2 regions of the Tatumella sp. UBA2305 genome follow, and region 2 is predicted to be linked to the other one. Evidence: predicted binding sites of a transcription regulator. Region 2 holds the regulator's gene; the other holds the start of a gene.

The links. The regulator PurR, encoded in region 2, represses purine synthesis genes. The targets are predictions, from matches to a motif close to CANGCAAACGTTTGCNTG.
Region 1: the regulator PurR is predicted to act here: its motif matches at 2,982-2,999, upstream of rbsD (D-ribose pyranase).

The regions. Positions count from the first base shown of each region.
Region 1 is NZ_DDVT01000027.1:4,539-10,751, forward strand. Features, by position in the region: gene rbsB (ribose ABC transporter substrate-binding protein RbsB) at 1-42, opposite strand, end outside; gene rbsC (ribose ABC transporter permease) at 68-1,036, opposite strand; gene rbsA (ribose ABC transporter ATP-binding protein RbsA) at 1,038-2,543, opposite strand; gene rbsD (D-ribose pyranase) at 2,551-2,970, opposite strand; gene kup (low affinity potassium transporter Kup) at 3,294-5,162, opposite strand; gene ravA (ATPase RavA) at 5,435-6,213, shown strand, end outside.
Region 2 is NZ_DDVT01000015.1:611,798-618,010, reverse strand. Features, by position in the region: gene punC (purine nucleoside transporter PunC) at 1-1,054, opposite strand, end outside; gene punR (DNA-binding transcriptional activator PunR) at 1,158-2,060, shown strand; gene purR (HTH-type transcriptional repressor PurR) at 2,070-3,095, opposite strand; gene B3Z23_RS09240 (YnhF family membrane protein) at 3,370-3,459, shown strand; gene B3Z23_RS09235 (C40 family peptidase) at 3,725-4,525, opposite strand; gene B3Z23_RS09230 (Grx4 family monothiol glutaredoxin) at 4,887-5,219, shown strand; gene rnt (ribonuclease T) at 5,276-5,950, opposite strand; gene gloA (lactoylglutathione lyase) at 6,067-6,213, opposite strand, start outside.

The DNA of each region.
Region 1 (6,213 bases), on a different contig from region 2:
TGTTGCGCCTAACAGTAAGGCCAGTGCAGTGAGTTTTTTCATATTATTAATCCTGTAGGGTAATCAATCATTTACTGCTTTTGTTGTCTACCAGCACCGCCAGTAAAATCACTACAGCTTTGACGATCATTTGGTAGTAAGAAGAAACACCAATCAGATTCAGCCCGTTATTGAGAAAACCAAGGATTAGCGCACCAATCAGAGTACCCACAATCCTTCCTTTACCTCCGGACAGGCTGGTCCCTCCAAGCACTACAGCCGCGATAGCATCCAGCTCATAGCCGGTACCTGCCGTCGGTTGTGCCGAAGAAAGACGCGCCACTTCAATGGTTCCGGCCAGCGCAGCCAGCATGCCACACAGCGCATAAACAATGATTTTTATCCGGTTAACGCTAATCCCGGAGAGACGGGTTGCTGCTTCGTTGCCACCCAGCGCATAGATATAGCGCCCCAGCCGTGTGTGATGGAGCATGTACCATGCTGCAAGGAAGATGATAGCCATCAGCCAGACCGGGGTTGGCACGCCTAACGGACGACCAATACCGAACCAACCAAACAGATCTGAATTATCACTAAACCCCGTACTGATCGGACTGCCATTGGTGTATACCATCGTGACGCCCCGCAGCAGTAACATCATGACCAGCGTGGCAATAAAAGCCTGAACCTTGCCTTTAGCCACTATGACGCCGGTAATCCCGCCGATAAATGCCCCCAGTAACAGTGATGCGGCAATAGCCAGCAGTGCATTAACTTCCATGCCCACCAGCGATGCCGCCACCGCGCCGGTCAATGCCAGAAGAGAACCGACGGAAAGATCGATACCTGAGGTCAGAATAACCAGCGTCATCCCTACCGCCATAATGGCGTTAACCGAGGTCTGTTGCAGAATATTGAACAGGTTAGCCAGGGTGAAAAAGTTGTGGCTCATGCCGGAGACAATGGCAATCAGCACCAGCAGTGCTATCAGTGATTTTTGTTCAAGTAGCCAGGCCTTACTGAACAGGCGGCGTGAAGGGATGGTGTGCGTACTCATATTATGCCAGCTCCGCGATGTGTTGTTTACCTACTGCTGCCGCCATCAGAATTTCCTGTGAGGCTTGTTCTATCGTGAAGTCACCACTCAGTCGTCCTTCATGCATCACCAGTATCCGGTCACTCATCCCCAGGACCTCTGGCATTTCAGAAGACACCAGAATGATGCTCATCCCCTCTTCTTTAAACTGATTGATCAACTGATAAATCTCTTTCTTTGCACCGACATCCACTCCACGGGTAGGTTCGTCGAGGATTAGGACTTTCGGCCGGGTCATCAGGCCACGGGCGATCGCAATTTTCTGCTGATTTCCCCCGGAGAGCAGACCCACGGTCTGTTCCATCGAGGGGGTTTTAATGTTAAACAGCTTAATAAAGTCGCTCACCGCCAGTTGTTCCGCGGCATGTTTCAGACGCCCCCCCATGTGACTGAAATACTTAAGAGCCGTCAGCGACATGTTCTCCTTGACCGACATCCCCGGTATCAGCCCATCACGTTTGCGGTCTTCCGAGATATAGACAATACCGTTCTGTAGCCCCTTTTCCGGAGTACGGGCCATCACAGGTTTGCCCTCCAGAGTCACTGTGCCGGCAGTGCGTGGTAGCGCACCATAAAGCACTTTCATTAATTCTGTACGTCCTGCCCCCATCAGGCCGGAGACTCCCAAAATTTCGCCTTTCCGTAGGGTAAAGCTGACATTCTCTACTCCGGAACCACTGAGATTCTCCACTGCCATCAGGGTCCCCCCTGGCGATTTATCCAGTCTGGGATATTGTTCTTCCAGTTTGCGACCGACCATCATCTCAATCAGTGAATCTTCACTCAGCGTGTTGACCGGCCGCTCGGCAATAAACTGACCATCGCGAAAAATCGTCACGTCATCGCAGATTTCGAAAATTTCTTTCATTCTGTGAGAGATGTAAACAATGCCGCACCCCCGGGATTTCAGCTCATTAATGACCCGGAATAAGGACGCCGTTTCGGTATCCGTCAGCGCATCAGTGGGTTCATCCATGATTATCACTTTGGATTCAAAACTCAGCACTTTAGCAATCTCAACCATCTGCTGATCACCAATGGATAACTCCTCCACTCGCTTATGGCTGCTGAAGCGCAAATTCAGGCGTTTCATTAATTCATCTGCCTGCTGATACATCTGTTTCCACTGAATGCAGCCGAAGCGGTTCACAAACTCCCGTCCCAGGAAAATATTTTCTGCCACACTCAACTGGGGAATCAGGTTAAGTTCCTGGTGAATAATCCCAATCCCGGCCTCCTGGGAGGCTTTAGGGCTGTCGAACATCATCTCTTTGCCCAGCCACTCGAAGCTGCCGGCATCACGGGAATAAATACCCGTCAGCACTTTCATCATGGTCGATTTTCCGGCGCCATTTTCGCCCACCAGCGCCATTACCCGACCGGGATAGACAGAAATAGCAGCCCCGGACAAGGCTTTCACTCCGGGGAAGGATTTCTCAATACCTTTAAGTTGCAATAAAGGTTGCATAACACCCTCAGAAGGTCACGCCAGCATTAAGGATAATATTCGCGTAGGGTGTGCACTCTCCGCTGCGAATAACCGCCTGACTGCACCGTGTTTTTTCTTTGAACTGCTGATGACTGACATAACTGATATCGATGGTATTACCCTGCTGCTGTTGCAAAGATTCGAGCAGGTTAAGCAGGTCACTGTGCAGGCACGGGTTATGCTGCAACATCTCTTCCGCAAGAATGACACTCTCTACCTGCAATTCGTCCGTCACCGTTTTAACAACCTGTAAAAAACCGGGGATCCCGGCAGTCAGAGCGAGATCGATGCGCCGCGGGCCCTGCGGGACAGGTAATCCCGCATCACTGATGGTCAGGCTGTCGGTATGCCCTAAACGTGAAATCACAGACGAAATATCGGAGTTCAGTAAGCTGCCTTTTTTCATTTTTTACTCCCCAGCGAAACGTTTCGCTGAGTGGAGTTTAAGTAACCACTGGGGGAAAACAATCGGGATATAACGAATCTGTGATGGCTATCCAAACATTTCGCAGCGACCCCGGAGAGAGGGGTTGCCTCATCGCAGGCATCGCCAATAATGGGAATAACGGCAGGAACAGATACTGACGCGTCAGTAAAACCGAAGATAAAACAGTAAGATAAATACAACGACGCAGGCACAAAGATGAATTCTGGTCGTTGAACCACAGAGTTAAGAGTATGGTTTGCAGTCAGTCAGGGAGCGGTCTGCTTAAGACCGCTCCACAATAGCTAAAATTCTACCTGAGTCCCCAGTTCAATCACCCTGTTAGGCGGGATTTCAAACTGATCAGGAGCACGCAGGGCATTCCGTTGTAAGGCCAGGAACAACTTGCCACGCAGTTGCAGATACCAGGGCCGTTTCCCAAGAATCAGCGACTCCCTCGACATAAAGAATGAGGTATCCATCATCCGACAATTCAGGCCTTCTAACCCACAACGGTGGAAAATTTCCTCAACGTTCGGTGTTTCGCGCCAGCCATAGCTGGCGACCACCCGCCAGAAAGTCGGAGATAACTGTTCTATGGTGACACGCCGCACATTATGAACATAAGGCGCGTCTTCGGTACGCAGGGTCAGTAACACCACCCGTTCATGCAGCACTTTGTTGTGCTTCAGGTTATGCAGCATGGCAAACGGAATGACATTCAGCACTCTGGACATAAAGACTGCGGTACCGGGCACTCTGACCGGTGGATTTTTCTCCAGAGAAGCTATCATCGCCTCCAGGGAGTTACCGTGTTCATGCATCCTTCGGAGCACCCTGAATCGTTCGCTTTTCCAGGTCGTCATAATGATAAACATTACCAGCGCCAGACAAAGCGGTAACCAGCCGCCGGAGAATATCTTGATCAGGTTAGCGCTGAACAACGGTACATCAATACACATCAGGACGATAAAAATCAGCAAAACAGGAAAAATATTCCAGCGCCAGTTTTTACGCGCCACGGTACAGGAAAGTATGGTGGTCAGGATCATCGTACCGGTCACGGCAATACCATAAGCTGCCGCAAGGTTGCTTGAGTGACGGAAGCTGATGATCACCAGCAGTACTGCGATATACAGCAGCCAGTTAATGACCGGCACGTAAATCTGTCCTGATTCCATCTCCGAGGTATGGATAATACGCATTGGTGGCAGATAGCCTAAACGTACCGCCTGGCGGGTCAGCGAGAACACCCCGGAAATCACCGCCTGAGAAGCAATCACGGTGGCCAGGGTGGCCAGCAATAGCATAGGTATCAGGGCCCAGTCAGGCGCCAGCAGGAAGAACGGGTTTTTGATAGCCTCAGGATGGGCTAGCAGTAATGCCCCCTGGCCAAAATAGTTTATCACCAGTGAAGGAAGCACCGCTCCGAACCAGGCAATCCGGATCGGGAGTTTACCGAAATGTCCCATGTCTGCGTAGAGTGCCTCGACTCCGGTGATAGATAGCACCACCGCGCCCAAAGCAAAGAACGAAACACTTTTATAATGGAGGAAAAACTCGACGGCATACCAGGGGTTAAGCGCCCGCAGTACGACAGGGTTGTGGAAAATACTGTTCGCTCCAAGAACCGCCAGCACGATAAACCACAACAACATGACCGGAGCAAACATCTTGCCCACCAGCCCGGTGCCATGTTTCTGGATAAGAAATAGTAGGGTTAATACCGCAATTGACAACGGAACAATGTAACTGTCGAGCGACGGAGCCGCAATTTCCAGCCCTTCAATTGCTGACATCACCGAGATTGCCGGGGTAATGACCACTTCACCGTAGAAGAAACTCCCTCCGACCAACCCCATAATCAGCAGAATCGCTGTTACTCTGGCCCCGGTATTTCTGCCCGCCAAAGACATCAGGGTCAGAATCCCCCCTTCTCCGGCGTTATCAGCGCGCATCACGTAGCAAATATATTTTAACGATACGACAAGAATCAATAACCAAAAAATTAATGACAGAAAGCCAAATACTGACTGCTGCTCAATGCCAAATCCAAATTGTCCTGAAAGGCACTCACGCAATGTATACAGTGGGCTGGTACCAATATCACCATACACCACCCCGATAGCTGCTAGCGTCAGTGCGCCGGTCGATTGTTTGTTATTTGAGCTCATATCATTTTATCTTGTTTTTAACCTATCCCGTAAACAGGTGCTTAACTGCTTGCCAAAGTGGCACAGTATGCACTTATTCATCTGAAAACCCACCCGGTTATTATAAAATGGCACCGAAAATCCATACTGCGCAGGCCGGTGAACCATACTCAGTTTAAGAAATCTTACTATGAACGTTTACCCTAACCCCTTACGACTGGCATTGTACTGATTCAGGAAAATCTCTGCCGGAATGCAGACCCGGCGACTCTTACAAGGACTTCATAACTATTATGGCACTGACTCATCTTTTAGCTGACAGAATTACACGCCTCAGCAATATGCTGGAAAAAGGTCTGTATGAAAGACACCATACTATCCGGTTGTGTCTGCTGGCAGCATTAGCCGGTGAAAGTGTATTTCTGATGGGTCCTCCGGGGATTGCAAAGAGCCTGATTGCCCGCCGGTTAAAATACGCTTTCCTGGATGCCAGTGCGTTTGAATACCTGATGACCCGATTTTCTACCCCCGAAGAGGTGTTTGGTCCGTTATCCATTCAGGCTTTGAAAGATGAAGGTCGCTATCAGCGACTGACCCACGGCTATCTGCCTGAAGCTGAAATAGTGTTTCTGGATGAGATCTGGAAAGCAGGCCCGGCAATCCTCAACACCTTACTCACCGCGATAAATGAACGGCGCTTCCGTAACGGTGATCATGAAACTACCATCCCGATGCGGCTACTGATTGCCGCTTCTAATGAATTACCGGACGCAGACAGTGGTCTGGCGGCCTTGTATGACCGGATGCTGATTCGTTTGAGGCTGGATAACGTTAGCAGTAAAAATAATTTCCGTAGCATGCTGGTACAGTCCGGGGAAGAATCCTTTTCTTCCGCAGAAGAAACCCTGCGGATTACCAAAGAGGAATATCATCAGTGGCAGAAGGAGATAGTAAAGGTGAATTTACCTGATAATGTCTTTGACCTTATCTTTCAGCTGCGGCGTCAGTTGGAAAACCTTGCCGATGCTCCTTATGTTTCCGATCGCCGATGGAAAAAAGCGACCCATTTATT
Region 2 (6,213 bases):
GCAAACTGAACACGAAGCATAACCCCAGCTGCAACGCGTTCTGTAGGGCAGCAGCCTTACCGCTTGCGTCGGGGAATACCTGAAGCGCCGCAGAAACGACGACAGGATAAATAGCCCCGTTAGCCATTGCCATGCCGCAGAAGGGAAGTAACAGGCTGAACAGCTGAGGTTGGCTAAAGAAACTCACAGCGACAACACCAGCGATACTCACTGTATAAAGCGCCAGCAACCAGGGTAACAGTTGACGACCACTGAACCGGTTAAGCAGAGCACGACAACCAAAGCCACCCGCAAGGAACGTCAGGGTTTGTGGGATATAGCTTAGCCCGATATCACCGGTAGTCAGCCCCAGCCCGGATAGAATAAAGGGTGAACCGGTTAGCCAGGCAAAGAAACTGGCAGAGCAGGCTGAATAGATCAGCACATTGCCACTGTATTGGCGTACCGAGAGTAACTTCAAAAAACCCGGGGTTACAGAGTCCTTTGCTCCGGAAACTGCCGTTGGCCTGGTCGGTAAGCGCAGGGTAGCCATTATCAACACGCAGGTCAGCACAGTTAATACCAAAAATATTGAATGCCAGTGAAAATGTGCCAGCAACCATGATCCAAGTAACGGAGCAAGCGCCGGCGACAATGCGACCATGGGCATTATAGTGGCAAAAATCTTCTGACTGCGGGATGCCGGATAGTGATCCAGTACCAGGGATTGCCAACTGACGGCGGCAGCACAGACACCGGTGGCCTGGATAAATCTCAGCGCCAATAGCGCATGTGGCGAGGATACCCACAGCATTGCCAGACAGCTCAATGCAAATATTGCCAGACCAGTCACCAGAACGGGTTTCCGGCCAACTTTATCCGACAGCGGGCCCCAGAATAACTGAGCGCAGGCAAACCCTGCAAGGAACAGGCTCAGGCTGGCACTAATCACACCTGAATCGGTATTCAGATCCTGTTTCATGGCCTCAAAAGCAGGCAGATACATATCTGTAGCCAGAAAACCCAGCATACTGAGTAATGACAGATAGACTAAAAAGATTACCGGATGACGCATCGATCCTCCTCGTGGAAATTTGCGCCAGAGTTTAAAAGGGTGCGTGGAGGGTTGTGAACCGTTATTATTTGCAACCAACTGTGAAAAATATTGAAAGGTTGCTATGTGGTCAGAATATGCGCTCGAAGTCGTGGATGCAGTGGCGAGGAATGGTAGCTTTAGTGCGGCAGCCAGAGAGTTACACCGGGTACCCTCAGCCATCAGTTATACCGTGCGACAACAGGAGGAGTGGCTGGCAGTCTCATTGTTTGAGCGACAGCACCGTGATGTGATACTGACGGCCGCAGGTGAACATTTTGTTCGCGAAGGTCGGGGGATTATCAAAAAAATGCAGGAAACCCGGCGTCAGTGCCAGCAACTGGCAAACGGCTGGCGTGGTGAACTCAGTATTGCGATGGACTGTATCGTTAAACGTTCCAGAATGCAGCAACTGACCATCGACTTTTACCGACACTTCCCGGATGTTGAATTGCATATCTATGAAGAGGTGTTTAACGGGGTCTGGGATGCATTAGCCGCAGGCCGCGTTGATATGGCGATTGGGGCGACTCAGGCGGTCCCGGTAGCCGGGCGTTATGCGTTCCAGGATATGGGACGTCTTAACTGGCGTTGTATCGTCAGTGCCGGACATCCCCTGGCAAGAGAATCTCAGTCGGGCGAGGAGCAGCTTCGTGCATGGCCATCACTGGTTATGGAGGATACCTCAAGGGAATTACCGCGAAGGATGACCTGGACTCTGGATAACCAACGTCGGATGACCGTACCGGACTGGCAGACTGGTCTGGATTGCGTAAGGGCAGGATTGTGTGTGGCTATGGTCCCCGGCCACCTTGCACGGCCGCTATTAGAGAGCGGAGAAGCGAAAGAACTGAAACTACCCGTTCCGTTTCCGGAAAGTCCATGTTGCGTGAGTTGGTCAGAACAACGTACTTCGCCGGCTTTACGCTGGATCCTGGAGTACCTGGGAGATACTGCCACCCTGAACCAGGAATGGCTCAGGGAGTGACTGAGGTGGTTAGCGCCGGTAGTCGTGGAACGGACCGTCGCTTACCGAACGACGTTCTATCAGTGTCGGATGGATTTCAATGGTTTGAGGTTCTTCGCGTTTGTTCACTATGCGGTCGAGTAGCATCTCAAGCGCTTTTTCGCCTAATTCACTTTTTGGCTGGTGAACGGTTGTGAGTGCCGGCGTGAAGTAACGAGAGTTGCGCACATTATCGTAGCCAATAATGGAGATGTCCTGGGGCACCCGCAGTCCCTGTTCATCTGCAGCGCAAATGGCTCCCATGGCCATAATATCCCCGCCGCAGAATACCGCAGTCGGGAGCTGAGGTTGCGCAAGTATTTTCTGCATCGCCTTGTAACCAGACTCGGGTTCAAAATCCCCCTGGACGCTCCATTCTTCACGGTGAGTGATCCCCGCCTCTTCCAGAGCTTTCAGAAAACCTGCCAGCCGGCCACCTCCGGTATTTCTTTCCATTTGTCCCGGGATACAACCAATATCACGATGACCCCGCTCAATCAGGTAACGCCCTGCCAGGTATCCGCCATGAAACGCGTTATCCAGCACCGTGTCTGTAAAGTCTCCGCGTGACACCCCCCAGTCCATCACCACCATCGGAATATTGCGGTTTTCTTCCAGCATATCCAGCAGCTCTTGCGGATATTCGGCACACATGACCAGAAGCCCGTCTACGCGTTTGCGCGCCATCATTGACAGGTAAGCCCGCTGCTTCTGTAGATCGTTGTGGGCGTTACCCAAAATCAGGGTATAGCCGTGGTCAAAGCATTTTTTTTCAATAGCTTCAATAATTTCGGCAAAATATGGGGCTTCGAGTGTTGTCGAAAGTAAGCCCAGCGTCTTGGTATTATTGACTTTAAGGCTTCTGGCGACAGCACTGGGGGAGTAGTGCAACTCGTTTATCGCTTCCCAGACCGCTTTCCGTGTGTTTTCCGCAACAAAACGGGTCTGATTAATGACATGGGACACAGTGGTGGTCGAAACCCCTGCACGCTTTGCCACGTCTTTAATAGTTGCCATTCAGTGAGTACTCCTGGTTTTAAAAAAATAATATATTGATTTTTAATATGTTAATCGTTTGCGTCAGTTCAGCATTCTACTGACCAGTCTTAATGGGAACTCAGAGGTCAGGGGAGAGTCCGGGGAAGACAACCGGTAAAAAAACAGCAGCTGAGGAATTTGCGCAACAAAGACCGGCAATTCTAGCAAGGCTGCCACAATAAAACGAGATTTTTGCGCACCAGTGTGGGATTATAACTATCTCCCTACTTTTAGTGTGCCTAAAGGAGTTCTGATGGATACTGATCTTAAGCTTGCACTGACAACTACTGTCGTAGCGTTGCTGATGATTATGGCCTTCAGTTTTACGGCCATATTGCATTAATCGTCGCGCACAGGTTCAGCCATCGACGACCAGCCTGTGTGGTTAAGTTGTCAGGACCGGTCACCGGGTCAGTCTGGTGCCGGTTTTTTTTGTTGTCGGGAAATGCCGGTGACTTTGCTGCGGTAGAGGTTACCAGCGACTCAATTCTGCAAGCAACGTTGGGGAAAAGGGGGGATGGGTCAGGCAGCTTGCTCTCAGTATAAAAAACTGCACCTTACTCTCGGCGTTTAAGGTGCAGTTTGTTTTCCGGGGCGGGAAAGAAAAATTAACGGACGGTGCTCGGTGTCATCATGCGACGTGCGCCAATATAGTGACGCTGCCAGTATTCATTACTTAACGCAGTAATCTGGATATCTTTACCGGTGCGAGGTGACTGAATAAATTTACCATCACCCAGGTAGACACCAACATGGTCAGCTGCGCCGTGACGATGGATACGGAAGAACACCAGGTCACCTTTTTCCAACTCATCACGTTTTACCGGTGCTGCGTCGCGCAGATGGTACATTTCATTCGCAGTGCGGGGAATTTTGAAATTCACCAGGTCTTTATAGGCATAATAAACCAGACCACTGCAGTCAAATCCGGTATGCGGAGAGGTTCCTCCCCACTGATAAGGCTTCCCGAGTTGATCCATCAGTTTAACCATCGCGGTCGCACGGGCTTTCTGATAACGCAAACGATGCTGTTTACTCATCCGGATAGCGGCCAGTGTGGCGGATGGATGACGCGTCGTTTTTATAGCTGCGGGGCGATGACGGCCATACTTTTTAGTTTCATGTCTGCGATTCTTTGCCAGATGAAGAGATTCTTTCGTTGTACGACTATGTTTAACTTTACGCTGACTGGTGAAGTGTTTCACCCGATGGATCAGGGGCTGACGGGTTTTATGTCGACTACTGGTCGTCTTAATCGGTCTTCGCTTGCGGCGTGCATCCTCTTCGGTGACAGCTTTACGGGTGGTTTTGTGAAATGTGGCATTTACCGCGGTTCGAGGCGATGCCTCTGCGACATTGAAAAAAAGCTGTGCTACAGCCAGAATAAAAAGCGTGATCAGTAGACGCATAGTTGTCAGGTTACAGGTTAAATGTCCTGAAAAAGACGGACAAAATTAAAAAATAACATCTGACCTTTCAGTCAGCCCCAAATTCATTCTAATCCAGAATTTTATTAAATGTTAAGGTCTTTTTTCCGGAATCTGTTACGAGAAGTTTTTTGACGTAAAATTGAGCATAAACAGGTAATTAAGCCACATATCTTTGATGAAACTTCATGCGACTGAATTTTTCATCCTGCAGTTGTTAACGGTTTAACGCGAAATGCCATATAAGTGAACTTTTATGTAGTAGATGAAAAATGTCGTTTTCACTGGCGGGTTGATATCGCTACAATAACAAAACATGTCGTTTTGTCCCGAAGGAAGTACTATGAGCACTCTCGAAAAAATTCAGACTCAGATTTCTGAAAACCCTATTCTGCTGTATATGAAAGGTTCCCCTAAATTACCAAGCTGTGGTTTCTCCGCTCAGGCGGTTCAGGCACTTTCAGCCTGCGGCCAGCGTTTTGCCTATGTCGATATCCTGCAGAATCCGGATATTCGTGCCGAGTTACCGAAATATGCAAACTGGCCAACTTTTCCACAGTTATGGGTAGACGGAGAGCTGGTGGGCGGCTGTGACATTATTATTGAAATGTATCAGCGTGGCGAACTTCAGCAGCTGATTAAAGAAACCGCAGAGAAATACCCTGCGGCAGAATAACTGTTACCGACGGTGATTCTGATGCCCGCTTATTTACGCGGGCATTTTTTTGTGCGTCAGTCAGACGCGACAGAAGCCTCTGTCTCATCATCCTCACCGGTGGGTAACGGCCAGCCTCCCAGTCTTTTCCAGCGGTTAACCAGTTCACAGAACAAGGTTGCCGTTTGTTGGGTATCATACAGCGCGGAATGCGCCAGATGACTGTCAAAAGTCATTCCTGCCGTTTTACAGGCTTTGGCAAGTACTGTCTGGCCAAGAACCAGCCCGCTGAGAGCCGCGGTATCAAAAGTGGCAAACGGGTGGAAAGGGTTGCGTTTCAGATGGCTGCGCTGCGCGGCTGCCATCACGAAGCTTTGATCAAAATGGGCATTGTGAGCCACGATAACCGCTCTGGCACAGTCACTGTCTTTCATGCCTTTGCGTACCATCTTGAAAATAGCGTGTAACGCTTCATGTTCACTGACTGCATTGCGCTCAGGATCATTAGGATCGATACCGGTAAAAGCCAGTGCTTCAGGGTGTAACAGTGCACCTTCAAACGGCGTTACATTAAAATGCAGGGTCTGGTCCGGCTGCAGCCAGCCATCGTCATCCATTTTCAGGGTGACCGCAGCAATTTCCAGTAGTGCATCAGTGTCGGCATTAAAACCTGCGGTTTCGACATCAATCACGACAGGGTAAAAGCCCCGAAAACGTTGATTCAGTGCATTGAGCGAAGAAGTTTCGGACATCAGTATCTCATTGGACGAAAAGAGCAGTCGGTAGTCTGACTATTACTACCGGGACATAATCGGGTGAATATTACTTCCGCAGAAAAAGTCTGCCTGATTCAGGCAGACATCGCCTGTTAGTTGCCGAGTCCCTGACCGGTATGTTTTTTTTCAATTAACTCGATTTTGTAACCATCCGGATCTTCTACAAACGCAATTACGGTAGTGCCACCTTTGACCGGACCGGCTTCGCGGGAAACTTTACCCCCGTCTTTTCGAATTCG